2 regions of the Exiguobacterium sp. s133 genome follow, and region 2 is predicted to be linked to the other one. Evidence: predicted binding sites of a transcription regulator. Region 2 holds the regulator's gene; the other holds the start of a gene.
The links. Region 2 encodes LexA, which represses DNA repair genes until DNA is damaged. Its sites were predicted from a motif close to CGAACATATGTTCG; they were not measured.

Region 1: parE (DNA topoisomerase IV subunit B) is a predicted target of LexA. The motif match lies at 877-890, and genes of this name have one in related genera.

The regions. Positions count from the first base shown of each region.
Region 1 is NZ_JACSMK010000011.1:13,409-20,812, forward strand. Features, by position in the region: gene KNP96_RS13235 (CoA-binding protein) at 364-765, shown strand; gene parE (DNA topoisomerase IV subunit B) at 925-2,895, shown strand; gene parC (DNA topoisomerase IV subunit A) at 2,888-5,293, shown strand; gene KNP96_RS13250 (NUDIX domain-containing protein) at 5,590-6,060, shown strand; gene KNP96_RS13255 (hypothetical protein) at 6,321-6,968, shown strand; gene KNP96_RS13260 (DUF3307 domain-containing protein) at 6,965-7,404, shown strand, end outside.
Region 2 is NZ_JACSMK010000017.1:27,794-35,197, forward strand. Features, by position in the region: gene dhaL (dihydroxyacetone kinase subunit DhaL) at 1-159, shown strand, start outside; gene dhaM (dihydroxyacetone kinase phosphoryl donor subunit DhaM) at 152-517, shown strand; gene glpK (glycerol kinase GlpK) at 704-2,227, opposite strand; gene KNP96_RS16245 (MIP/aquaporin family protein) at 2,269-2,970, opposite strand; gene KNP96_RS16250 (metal-binding protein) at 3,149-3,622, opposite strand; gene lexA (transcriptional repressor LexA) at 3,653-4,267, opposite strand; gene yneA (cell division suppressor protein YneA) at 4,474-4,761, shown strand; gene KNP96_RS16265 (YneB family resolvase-like protein) at 4,808-5,461, shown strand; gene KNP96_RS16270 (DUF896 domain-containing protein) at 5,575-5,811, shown strand; gene tkt (transketolase) at 6,019-7,404, shown strand, end outside.

The sequences.
Region 1 (7,404 bases), on a different contig from region 2:
GTTATTTCACGCAATATTAAATTGTCAGACAGGGAGACCTCAGTTGCATCGACTTTCCGACTAACGGGTGACTGGTCAACTCGATGCAAATCAACGAAAGGTGTATTTTCTTATGTCAAACAGAACAATAATTGTATTATGTCACCTTGATAGAATGAATTCAGAAAAATATTCTTGAAAACCAATTTCGCTCTCAGTTGCATCGAACATGACTTCGACAGGTGGTTGGTCGTCTCATTTTCGTACAGATCGTTTTTCGTTTTTTCTCGGAATTGTTGCAAACTTTTAGAAACACGGCTTAACCGAAAGTGATTCGGGTATAGACAAGAAGATTGACTCAATTACGTATAGGGGGAGAAACGAATGATTTCTGATCAACAAGCACGCCAATTACTAAAAGAAGCGAAACGGATTGCCGTCGTCGGGATTTCAAGTGATTCCGGGAAAACTGCGAACTGGATCGCCGATTATCTTGTGCAGAACGGGTACGAGGTCGTTCCCGTCAATCCGACGCTTGACGAATGGAACGGATTAAAAGTTTATCCGACGGTCGATAGCATCCCGGGTCATATCGATATCGTCGACGTGTTCCGTCGCTCCGAGTTTTTAGCGGACGCTGCAAAAGAAGCGGTTGCCCATGGCGACGTCGGGATGATTTGGAACCAGCTCGGTCTGTCGAGCGTCGAAGCGGAAAGTTTAGCGCTCGGGGCAGGAATCCCGTATATCGAAAATCGATGCATCAAAATCGAACACCAATACTTATGATTTCGAGTCAAATCAAGACACTTACTCAAACGCGAGTGAGTGTCTTTTTTACGTTCCCCCTTGTCAGATAGCAAGAAGATGCCTACAATTAGATACAGACTACTAGAAAAACGAACGAATGTTTGGAAAATCGGCGTTTTTCTATATGAGGTGAAAACTATGGCGACAGATTTAAACAATTATAATGACGATGCCATCCAGGTGCTCGAAGGACTCGAAGCTGTCCGGAAGCGCCCAGGTATGTATATCGGATCGACCGATCATCGTGGACTCCACCACTTGGTGTATGAGATCGTCGATAACGCAATCGATGAAGCCCTTGCCGGGTTCGGGGAACAGATCGATGTCACGATCCATAAAGATAACGCCATCACGGTCCGTGACCACGGGCGCGGGATGCCGACGGGAATGCACGCGTCGGGGAAACCGACGGCAGAAGTCATCTTCACCGTTCTCCACGCCGGCGGAAAATTCGGTCAAGGCGGTTATAAGACATCTGGTGGATTGCATGGTGTCGGTGCCTCCGTCGTCAATGCCTTATCCACAGACTTGAAGGTGACGATTTATCGTGACGGAAAACAGTTCGAGCAAACGTTTGAAAATGGCGGAATGCCTAAAACGACGTTACTTGAGACGGGAGCGACGCGTCAAAAAGGAACGGCTGTCTATTTTAAGCCGGATGCGAAAATTTTCAGTACCTTGACATACAACTACGAAACGCTCGCTGAACGTCTTCGTGAATCCGCTTTCCTCTTAAAAGGCTTGAAAATCACGTTGACGGACGAACGGTCCGACAAAGCAGATGTCTTCCAATACGAAGAAGGGGTCAGCGAGTTCGTCGGTTATTTGAACGACGACAAGGATGTCCTGCATCCGACGGTCGCGTTTGAAGGCGTCGAAAACGAAATCGAAGTCGATATCGCGTTCCAGTTCACGGACGCCTACTCGGAAAACGTCCTGTCGTTCGTCAATAACGTCCGGACGCGTGACGGCGGAACCCATGAAGTCGGTTCGAAAACGGCAATGACCCGCGTTATGAACGAATATGCCCGTAAAAATAGTTTATTAAAAGAAAAAGATAAAAATCTCGACGGCAATGATATCCGGGAAGGCTTGACGATGATCGTCTCGATTCGGATTCCGGAAGAATTCCTCCAGTTCGAAGGACAAACGAAGTCAAAACTCGGTTCTCCTGAAGCACGGACGAGTTGTGACGCCGTCATCAGCCGCCGTCTGTCGACGTACCTCGAAGAAAACCCGCAAACGGCGACTTTGCTCATTAAAAAAGCCATTCGTGCGGCACAAGCTCGCGAAGCAGCCCGCAAAGCCCGGGAAGAAGCGCGCAACGGCAAGAAAAAGAAACGTTCCAGCATCTTAAACGGGAAATTGACACCGGCCGCTTCAAAAAACGCCGACAAAAATGAATTGTTCCTCGTCGAGGGAGATTCTGCCGGCGGTTCTGCGAAACAAGGACGGAACCGGACGTTCCAAGCGATTTTACCGTTACGCGGGAAAGTCCTCAATACGGAAAAAGCGAAACTCGCGGACATCATGAAGAATGAAGAAATCAACATGATCATCCATGCGATTGGAGCCGGGGTCGGGGCAGATTTCGACCTGTCCGACTGTAATTTCGACAAGGTCATCATCATGACCGATGCCGATACCGATGGGGCCCACATTCAAGTCCTCCTGCTGACGTTTTTCTTCCGTTACATGCGTCCGTTGATTGACGCCGGAAAAGTCTTCGTCGCTTTACCTCCGCTGTATCGTGTCTCGAAAGGTAAGGGGAAAACGGAGAAGTTTGAGTATGTCTGGGATGAAGACACACTTGCGAAAACAACGAAAAAGTATGGTAAAGGCTATATGATCCAACGCTACAAAGGACTTGGTGAGATGAATGCTCCTCAACTTTGGGAAACGACGATGGATCCTGAGACCCGGACTTTGATTCGCGTCACGATCGACGACGCCGCCGTTGCTGAAAAACGTGTTTCCGTCTTGATGGGCGATAACGTTGGCCACCGCCGGTCATGGATTGAAGATAACGTCGCGTTCGGACTCGCGGAAGACATCTCAATCATTGAAAACGAACACGTGACGAAAGCGAGTGTGACAAAGCATGTCTAATTTACAAAACATCTTAAATTTATCGCTCGAACAGGTCGTCGGTGACCGGTTCGGACGTTATTCGAAATACATCATTCAAGACCGGGCTTTACCGGATGCGCGCGACGGGCTCAAACCCGTCCAGCGGCGTATTCTCTATGCAATGCATACGGAAGGGAATCTGTATGACCGTGCGTACCGGAAGTCTGCCAAGACGGTCGGGGTCGTCATCGGCAATTACCACCCGCACGGCGACTCGTCTGTCTATGAGGCGATGGTCCGCTTGAGTCAGGAGTGGAAGTTACGGTACCCGCTCGTCGACATGCAAGGGAATAATGGATCGATCGACGGCGATAGCGCGGCCGCGATGCGGTATACGGAAGCGCGTCTCTCGAAAGTCTCAAGCTTGATTCTAGACGGCATCAATAAACAGACGGTCGATTATACCCTCAACTTTGATGATACGACGGAAGAACCACTCGTTTTACCTTCGTTGTTACCGAACTTGTTGATGAACGGCTCGACCGGGATTTCTGCCGGATACGCGACAGAGATTCCTCCGCACCACGCGGGCGAAGTCCTCGATGCGGCAATCGGTCGCATCTCAGGCACGGTCAATGACGTCAACGACCTGCTGACACACATGCAAGGACCTGATTTCCCGACTGGTGGCGTCGTGCAAGGGCTCGACGGGATCAAAAAAGCGTTCGAAACAGGACGCGGGAAAGTCATCATCCGGTCGCGGGCGACAATCGAGACACTCCGCGGGGGACGTCAGCAAATCGTCATCACGGAACTGCCATACGAAGTCAACAAAGCAAATCTCGTCAAACGGATGGAAGAATTACGCCTCGACCGTAAAGTCGAAGGAGTGGCTGATGTCCGCGATGAAACGGACCGGGATGGACTGCGTGTCGTCATCGAACTGAAAAAAGAGGCTGATGCAGAGGGGATTTTACATTTTTACCTCAAACAAACCGACCTCCAAGTCGCCTATAACTACAATATGGTCGCCATCCATGAGCGGACACCGCGTCAAATGGGTGTGCTCGCCTTACTGGATGCTTATTTAAGCCACGTCAAGGAAGTCGTCATCCGCCGGACAACGTTTGATCTCGATCAAGCGAAACGCCGCCAGGAAGTCGTTTCTGCCTTGATGACAGCGATTTCCGTCCTCGATGAGACACTTCGTCTGATTCGGGCTGCGACGAACAAAGCGGAAGCAAAAGAGAACCTGATTGAACGGTTCTCTTTCTCGGACCGCCAAGCGGAAGCCGTCGTCATGCTCCAACTGTATCGCCTGACAAATACGGACATCGTCGAATTGCAGGAAGAGGCTGAAAAACTCGAGAAGGAAGTCACGCGTCTCGAGAAAATCTTGAACGATGAGAAGACGCGGAACCGCCTCATCATTAAAGAATTGAGCATCTTAAAGGATCAAGTCGCGGATGAACGCCGTTCGACCGTCGAAGCTGAGGTCGAAGAACTGAAACTGAAGACGGAAGTCATGATCGCTGTCGAAGAAACGATGGTCTTCATGTCGAAAAACGGCTACATCAAACGCTCGTCGCTCCGGTCATTCGGTGCCTCGAACGACCTCCCGGAGATGAAGGAACAGGATCGTCTGCTCTATCAAGGGCAAGCGATGACGACCGATCACGTCATCGTCTGGACGATACGCGGTAATTACTTATTGATTCCGGTCCATCAGCTCCCAGATACGAAATGGAAGGATGGCGGACAACACGTCGCCAATCTCGTACCACTCGAACCGGGCGACCGTGTCCTCTCGATTGATCTCGTCCGGACGTTCGACGAAACGTCACATTGTCTGTTCGTCACTCGCCAAGGAATGGTCAAACGATCGAAACTGAGCGATTACAATGCCCAGCGGAAGTCGAAACCATTGCAAGGCGTCCGCTTAAAAGCAGATGACGAGGTCCTCTATGCTGCGGTCTCAACTGGCGAGAAACAATTGTTCCTCGCAACGCAAAACGGCTTTGGTCTTTGGTTCACGGAAGACGATGTACCGGTCGTCGGCGTTCGGGCAGCAGGTGTCAAAGCCATCAACCTGAAGGATGATGATGTCGTCGCAGGGGCGATTGCCTTTATGCAAGCACCGAATATCGTCTTACTGACACAGCGGGGTGCCTTGAAGAAGATGCGCCTTTCGGATCAGTTCCAAATCACGAATCGTGCCTTACGTGGTCAGCAATTGTTGCGTGATTTAAAATCAAAACCGCATCAGGTAGCGGCGTTACTTGATGTCACGAATCAAAAAGAACTCCTTTTAATCGGAAAAGAGCAGGCAAAATCGATTCAAATCGGTTCCTTGTCTTATCTCGATCGCTTATCGAATGGTTCGTTTGCGTATGATGAAGAAAAATTCGGTCCACTCGTTGACTGGTATACCGTTTGACGGTCAGACGTCCCTCACGATGAAGCGTGGGGGACGTCTTTTTTTCTGTCTTTTTGTAGGAAATGTCGTCTTTTTAATCATTTTTTTAGATTATTTCCACAAATTATCGGTGAATCTTTAGTTTACAAATTGAAAGAGTGACCAATAACCGCTACAATAAAAGAAAATGGTCAGGTCAAGCATGTCACATCAGACGCGAAGCGGTTCGAAGCGTAGCTTATATGTATTTCTCAAGCAGCTACGGATCCGTCCTTAGCTGCTTTTGTGCCATCTGCCTAACTGGAGAGGTGATGAAGATGAAATTCAGACGACGCGAAAAAGTAGCAATCTATATCACACGGGAACAACCAGAGGGATGGGAACTACTTGTTTTTCATCCACAATCAGCTCCAGATAGTGACTGGCAGATTCCTGCCGGGACGATTGAAGACGCAGAAATCGCCAAGGAAGCAGCCGTCCGCGAGACGTTGGAAGAAAGTGGTCTATCACTTGCGACCGTTCAATACGTTGGCGAAGAAGAGATGCGTTACCCAGAGCGGATGCGGGTCCATTACACGTATTTCTATCATGCCCATATCGAATGCCAAGAAAACAGATGGACGCATTGTGTTGCGGGTGACGGTCAAGATTGCGGTGATTTTTTCCATTTCGCCTGGTTGCCGCTTGATCGCATCACACAGCTCGAACGCCGGCATCATATTTTTCTTGATCGGCTCATTCATCGGTTGGAACGTAATCAACCATATGATTGTCGCAAACACGGCTAATGTCGTGTTTTTTGTTTTGTCTCACTATATTGAGTTTACCTTACTTATGAGACAAGATTATTTAACTATTGATAATATATGTTATGTTAACTAACAAAAAAATAATTTTTTTGCATGTCCCCCATAAAAAATAGTCAGTTTGCCCCTTTGTTTTTTACATCCACCCCTGTTACTCTAAATACAGTAACAAATCACTTGTTACCTTTATGTCGGTAACATTACGGTTGTAACCGGATTATCAGTAACAAAGGAGGAATTTGATGCAAGCCGTCGCCATTTCATTTGACGTCAAAAACTCACGCACTTTTCCGCACAAAGAAGAATTATTGCAGACACTCCGGACGTTAGCGGAGCAATTAAATGATCAGTTTAAAGACGCACTCGTCCCATTTCAAATCAAGTCTGGAGACAGCTTACTCGGTGTTTTCCAAAGCTACCCAATCTGTTATCCTGTTTTACTCGAACTCGTTAATAGTCCGCTCGACGGTTATGTCGGCGTCGGATTTGGTCAATATGAAACGCTTTCGACGACAGAAGCCGACGAAGCGAACGGTAGCGCCATCATTTTTGCCTTCCAAGCGCAAGAGGCGGCCAAAAAATCAGACAATCAAATCGTTTTCGCCGGCCCCCCTTATTTCCCGGCTGCTTTACTAACAGGCTATGTCGATATGCTGTATCCCGCTTATTTTGGGAAAACAGATCGTCAAGTCGAGCTCCATACACTGATGGACCGATTCCCGGACGCAACGTATGAAGAAATCGGACTAAAAATGGGTTTTCAAGAAAAAGATGCCCGAATTAACGTCGCGAAACTTGTTGCCCGCTCGCAACGTAAACAACGGAAGCAACTCGAAACGGCTTTTATACAAGCGCTCGAGCAACTCCAGGTCTGGGAGGCGATTGGATGAATTTACTGTTGAGCCTTCTGATTGCCCATCTCATTGCCGATTTCCCGCTGCAAGGTAAACGGATCGCGGAGCACAAGCACCGGAAGCTTCGCCCCCTGCTCGTCCATCTCGGGATACATAGCCTCTGTACAGCGGCTGTCTTAAGTTATTTTTACCTGACCGGACAATTCGAGCTCGCAAGTGCCCTGTATCTCTTCAGTGCGATTATCGGATCACACGCCGTCATTGACCGCTCGCAACTTAAGCGGATCATCAAACCGGCACCGGCTTTTTGGATTGATCAACTGTTACATATCGGCATCATCATTGGTCTGATTGCGGTGATGTTCCCAATCAGTTGGCCAAGTGCTATCACCCTCTCCTTCCAAGTGCTTTGGATCATCATGTGGAGCCTGGTTGCGACGGAACTGGTCGGACGCGGCATCGCCCCCTTGCT
Region 2 (7,404 bases):
AACGCTGCACTCGAACAAGCGCTCCGTGATACAAAAGAACGTGTCGCGACGAAAGGGCGGGCTTCCTACTTTGGAGACGCGACAGTCGGCGTGCAAGATCCAGGTTCTTTATCGAGTGCACTCTTGTTACAAGAAATCGTGGAGGTGCTACATGGTTAATGTAATTCTCGTTTCACACAGTGAAAAACTGGCGACTGGTCTAAAGGAACTGCTTGCCGAAATGGCACCGGATACACCAATCCTGCTAGCGGCCGGTTTAGCGGATGGAAGCATCGGGACAGATGCTTCGCGCATTGAAGAGACGTTGAATGCGCTCGACGATGACGGTGTCATCTTGACGGATATCGGTTCTGCAACAATGAATACGGAGTTGGCCCTTGAACTGTATAGCGGTGATAAAACGGTCCAATTTGTCGAGGCGCCGCTCGTCGAAGGGGCATTCCTCGCGGCTGTTTTAAGTGGTCAATCGAAGTCACTGACTGAAGTCGTTGACGGATTGAAAAATGAATTCGCCTAAATGATTCGCGTAAGACCGATCTCCCTTCTAAGTCAGGTATCTGCCTGTTCGCTTAGAGGGGAGTTCTTTGGTGTGGATTGAGAAGTTGTATGAATTAAGAGGTCAAAGATAAAAAAAGAAGCGATTTCGAGTGATATCGAAATCGCTTCTTTTTAATAGAGTGGTGCAAAAGTCATCGTTGTTCGATTAGACGTTTGCGTTGGCTGCTTTTTTGTTCGGTGTGAATGCCATTGTCGCTTCGACCGCTTTTTGCCATCCGGCATAACGTTTTTCGCGATCGTCTTCTTTCATTTCAGGTGTGAATTGATGGTTGAGTTTCCACTGCTTTTTGATTTCAGCTTTATCTTTCCAATAGCCGACAGCGAGTCCAGCGAGGTAGGCTGCACCGAGTGCCGTCGTCTCATTGATTTCCGGGCGGTCAACTGGAACACCGAGAATATCCGATTGGAATTGCATCAAGAAGTCGTTGGCAACGGCACCACCGTCGACGCGTAACGTTTTCAGTTCGATGCCGGAATCTTGCTGCATCGCTGTCAAGACGTCGCGAGTTTGGTAAGCGAGTGACTCGAGTGTTGCGCGGACAAAGTGCTCTTTTTCCGTCCCGCGTGTCAATCCGAAGATGGCACCGCGAACGTCGCTATCCCAGTACGGTGCACCAAGACCAACGAAAGCAGGAACGACGTAGACACCGTCTGTTGAATCGACTTTCAAAGCGTAGCCTTCTGAGTCTTTTGCATTTTTCAACATTCGGAGACCGTCACGCAACCACTGGATTGCAGAACCGGCAACGAAGATTGAACCTTCGAGTGCGTATTCCACTTTGCCGTCGACGCCCCAAGCGATCGTCGTCAAGAGTCCGTGGTCTGAAGAAACGGCTTTTTCGCCCGTATTCATCAACATGAAGCAACCTGTACCGTATGTGTTTTTCCCTTCGCCCGGTTCAAAGCACGTTTGACCGAACAAGGCAGCTTGTTGGTCACCGGCGATGCCGGCGATTGGAACTTCGAAGCCGAAGAAGTGATACGGGACTGTGTTGTCGTAGACTTCACTTGATTGACGGACTTCTGGCAACATCGATTTAGGGACTGTCAGGATTTCAAGTAACTCGTCATCCCATTGTTGTTCGTAAATGTTGTACATGAGTGTCCGTGAGGCATTCGTGTAGTCTGTGATATGTGTTTTTCCACCTGAGAGCTTCCAGACGAGCCACGTATCGATTGTACCGAAGAGCAGTTCCCCGTTCTCTGCTTGCTCACGTGCACCATCGACGTTATCTAGAATCCATTTGACTTTTGTTCCTGAGAAGTAGGCATCGATGAGTAAGCCAGTTTTATCGCGGAATTTTTGATTGAGTCCTTGTTCTTTTAGCTCATCACAAATGTCGGCCGTTTGACGCGATTGCCAGACAAGGGCATGATAAACTGGTTTTCCCGTTTCCTTGTTCCAGACGACTGTCGTTTCACGTTGGTTCGTAATTCCGATGCTCGCGATTTGACTCGGTTTGATGTCAGCCGTTCCGAGTGCATCCGCCATGACTGCTAAAATCGAACCCCAGATTTCATTTGCATCATGCTCGACCCAGCCTGGTTGTGGGAAGTATTGTTTGAATTCACGTTGAGCAGAGTTGACGATTTGACCATCATGATCGAAAATGATGGCGCGTGAGCTTGTCGTTCCTTGGTCGAGTGCTAAAATATACTTGTTTTCCATCTGTGAGTCCCCCTTGAATAGTTAAGATACCTAATGCTCAATCAAAATAGCAGTTGATAGATGAAGACGGCGATTGCGCCTCCGATGATTGGTCCGACAATCGGAATCCATGAGTAACCCCAGTCTGATGATCCCTTACCCGGAATCGGTAAGATCGCGTGGGCGATACGTGGACCAAGGTCACGGGCAGGGTTGATTGCATAACCCGTCGTACCACCGAGCGAAAGACCGATGACGACTACGAGGAGACCGACGATCAATGGATTGAGTCCGTCTGCAAACGTATTCGCTCCAAGCGCCAAGATACCAAAGACGAGAACGAATGTCCCGATGATCTCAGATACTAAGTTTGATCCCGTATGACGGATTGCTGGACCTGTCGCGAAGACACCGAGTTTTGCGGCTTGATCTTCTGTCGCTTCAAAATGTTTCATGTAATGAAGCCAAACGAGTACTGCGCCAAGGAATGCTCCGACAAGTTGAGCAGCGATATAGATAGGTACATCTGCCCACGGTAAGTCAGAATTGAGCGCGAGCGACAAAGTAACCGCTGGGTTCAAGTGGGCACCACTGGATGCCGCGACGTAAACACCGGTCATAACGGCGAGACCCCAAGCGAGCGTGATGACAATCCAGCCACCATTTTCAGACTTGGTTTTCTTCAGAACGACACCGGCGACGACGCCATCCCCGAGTAGGACGAGAATCAATGTTCCCATCATCTCACTAATAAAATTACTCATGCAAAAACCCTCCCTTTGGATTAAAGCGAATAATACCTTTCTATTTAAACCTAACCCGAATTGATAACGTTTTCAATACAAATAATTGAAATATAGGAATCGAAATTTTCAATATTTAGGTTTAAAAAAATTAGAATTGGATAATAAAAAGACTTTTTCCATGATTGAATGGAAAAAGTCAGGATCGACGTTTTTTTCGTTTCTTTTTAGGGCGGAACCAACTACTCGTATGATCAAGGATGATATGAATCGTACTTGCGGTCATCACACCGATAATAAAAGCAGGCATGACGTCAATCAATGAGTCGACCGTGCTTGCTTGGATGATTTCACTATAGAAGGCTAAAAAGAGTAGCGGAATCAATAAAGCGGCACTGTAGAGTAGGCGGATGACATCTCCGATGATTAAGCCATGCGACCAGATGGAGCGGTGCGGCATAATTTTAACGTATGGCATCCAAAGGACACGCAAAGGGCCAAAACGATAGTAAGGTTCCGATTTTAAGTCTAAGTCGGGCGAAAGCCATAAGGTCCCGACGGCGATTCCGACAGCGGTCGGGAGCCAATCCGTTTGGTTCGTTGCGACCGAATAAACAACATATCCCGTTAGGGCAACGGAGTTGACCGTATCATGTACATTTCCAGAAGGCATGAAAAAAGACCAGCTTAGCTGGTCCCTCTCTTAGTGAATCGTCCGGTAAACGCCGATGACCTTGCCAAGAATCGACACGTTATCGAAATACATCGGGTCCATCGAGTCATTTTCTGGTTGAAGACGTACCTGTTGATCTTCTAAGAAGAACCGTTTGACTGTCGCTTCACTATCTTCGGTCATCGCAACGACAATCTCCCCGTTTTCTGCTGTGTTTTGTTGACGCACGATAACACGATCGCCATCAAGAATACCTGCATTAATCATCGATTCGCCATCAATCGTCAACATAAAGACGGTTTCATTTCCTACATAATGTGCAGGGAGTGGGAAATGCTCTTCTATGTTTTCAATCGCAGTGATCGGAAGTCCGGCAGTTACCTTGCCGATAACGGGGACATGGACGATCGCTTCGTTGATTTCTTCAGGTTTATCAAGCAATATTTCAATCGCGCGTGGTTTCGTCGGGTCACGGCGAATCAGTCCACGTTTTTCTAGACGATCCAAATGACCGTGTACCGTTGAGCTTGAAGCAAGACCAACAGCTTCACCAATTTCGCGAACTGAAGGTGGATAGCCCTTTAACTTCACTTCAGCGATGATGTAGTCAAGGATTTCTTGTTGACGTTTAGACATTTTCCGCATACGAATTGCCACCTCTTTCCGGATTGGTTTTTTTAGGATTTAGGAATATATGTTTCTAGAATTACTATAACATAGAACAAATGAGCGCACAAACAATTGTTCGATGTTTTTGTATTGACCGAACACTGGTTCTGTGTTTATTATAGATTATGCGAACAATTGTTCCGAGAACATTTATTCTAATAACCTATTTGGAGGGATTCATGATGATTCATTCTATTCGTACTCATGCCTTTTCAATTCTGTTTTATACGCTCAGTTTTGCTTTCATTCTTTTTCTTTTAACACCACGACCGGATGAAAAGGTCCACCGATTACTTACGGCGTCAGTCACGGTAGATGAGAACGTAACAGTCGAACAAGTAGCTGAAGTCTACAATGATGGTTCGATGACGAATCAAGAATACATCGACTGGCTGATCAAGAACAATGAGCTCGAAACAAAACATGTCATTTCGAAAGACAAAATCGTTGTACCAATCGCACAACAATGACAGAATATAAAAGTTGTTGAATGAACGAACAGGGGTGTGAGGTACGATGAAAGTAGTAATCTACTGTCGCGTCTCGACGGAAAAAGAAGCACAAGAGAGCTCACTGGAGCGGCAAAGAGCAGAACTGTCGGGACTCGCTTTAACAAAAGGATTTGAAATCATAGATATCATCGTCGAAAAAGAAAGTGGCTATGATGTAGAGCGAGAAGGGATGTTGACCGTTCTTGATTATGTAACGCGTCATCTGGTGGAAGCGGTGCTCGTGACGGACGATACACGAATCGGACGAGGAAACGCCAAAATCGCGATTTTGCATACGTTCAAAAAACATGATGTCCAGTTGATGACGATGGAGTCAGACGGTGAATACCAACTGGCAGATGCGGAAGCGATGGTCCTCGAAATCGTTTCACTCGTTGAGGAATACCAGCGTAAGCTCCACAATGCAAAAATCGCACGCGGCATGCGACGGGCTGTCGATAATGGTTTTAGACCCGAACAAAATCTCAATCGGCAAGGCGAGAATGCCGGCCGCAGTCGAAAGGAAGTCCCGATTGAAGAAATCGTTCGATTACGTGAACTTGGTTTGACGTTTGCTGACATCGCGACGACCTTACGCGGCATGGGGCATGATATTTCGAAAGCGACGGTCAATCGGCGTTATCTTGAATATAAAGAAGTTGTCCAGTCTTATGAATGAAAGCAGGTGTTGTGTCATCTTGACGCGACAAACTTGCTTTTTTTTTTCGGGTCTTTTACAGTAAGGTTACTATTAAAGTGCTCCGCGTTGAGTCAAAGAGAAAGAGGGATATTATGTTATCACAAGAACAACTCGATCGAATTAATGAACTTGCCAATAAATCAAAAGTCGAACCGTTAACGGAAGCTGAGACGGCGGAACAAAAAGAATTAAGAACGGCCTATTTAGAAGCATTTCGTGGTTCGTTCAAAAATCAAATGATGGGCATCAAAATCGTTGATGAAGAAGGAACGGATGTTACGCCTGAAAAATTGAAGCAAGCACAAGAAGAAGAACGCAATAAACAGTAAGCAAGTTTTGTATGAATGAAAGCTGCGTCGCTCAATCCGTGAGCGAGGTAGCTTTTTTAATGGGAAAATCAGTAATGTGTATCATGAAAGTCGCTTGAAAAGGGCAATAGAGAGCGCATTCATTTTAATGTGACATACTATTTAGAAAAGTTGTATCACATTTCTGTGTGTGCTAAAATGATATAGAATTTGTGAAAAAGAGAGAGGATGATTGTTTTGACGAACATGACAACAGTAGAATTACTAGCAGTAAATACGATTCGTACCTTATCAATTGATGCAGTACAAAAAGCGAACTCGGGCCACCCGGGAATGCCGATGGGTGCAGCACCGATGGCATTTACATTATGGGCGGATCATATGAACCACAACCCTAAAAATCCAGAATGGTTTAACCGTGACCGTTTTGTACTTTCAGCAGGACACGGTTCAATGCTTCTCTACTCACTCCTCCATTTATCAGGATACGACCTCGCGATGGATGACTTGAAGTCATTCCGTCAATGGAACTCAAAAACACCGGGTCACCCGGAATACCGTCACACAGCAGGTGTCGATGCGACGACTGGTCCACTCGGACAAGGCATCGCGATGGCTGTCGGGATGGCGATGGCAGAACGTCACCTCGAAGCGAAATACAACCGTGACGACCTAAACGTCGTGGACCACTTCACATACGGCATTTGCGGAGACGGTGATTTAATGGAAGGTGTCTCTGCAGAAGCGGCTTCACTCGCAGGACATTTAGGTCTTGGTAAACTCGTCGTCCTGTATGATTCAAACGATATCTCGCTTGATGGCGACTTGGACAAGTCATTCTCTGAAAACGTCCAACAACGTTTTGAAGCATACAACTGGCAAGTCATCCGTGTTGAAGATGGAACGGATATCGATTCGATTTCAAAAGCACTCGACGCGGCGAAAGCGGAAACAACAAAACCGACATTGATCGAAGTCAAAACGGTTATCGGATTCGGTTCGCCGAACAAATCAGGGAAATCGGCTTCACACGGTGCACCACTCGGCGATGCGGAAATCAAGTTGACGAAAGCAAGCTACGTTTGGGATCATGAAGAATTCTATGTACCGGAAGAAGTCAAAGACTTGTTCGAGGAGCGCATCGAAAAACGTGGCGCTGATACAGAAGCAGCATGGACGGAAAAAATGGAGCAATACAAAGCAGCACATCCGGAATTGCACGCTGAGCTTGTTCAAGCGATCAACAATGAATTGCCGAGCAACTGGGAAGCAGATCTTCCGACATATGATCTGACATCGAAAAAAGCAACACGTCAGACGAGTGGAGAAGTCTTAAACGCTCTTGCGAAAAACATCCCATCAATCTTCGGGGGATCAGCTGACTTAGCTGGTTCGAACAACACGATGCTAAAAGGCGAAGCTGACTTCGATATCGATCCAAGCGGCCGTAACATTTGGTTCGGTGTCCGTGAGTTCGCGATGGCAGCAGCTGTCAACGGAATGGCACTTCACGGTGGCGTCATCCCTTACGGTGCGACATTCTTCGTTTTCTCAGACTACTTGCGCCCGGCAGTCCGTCTTGCAGCATTGATGGGGATTCAATCAATCTTCGTC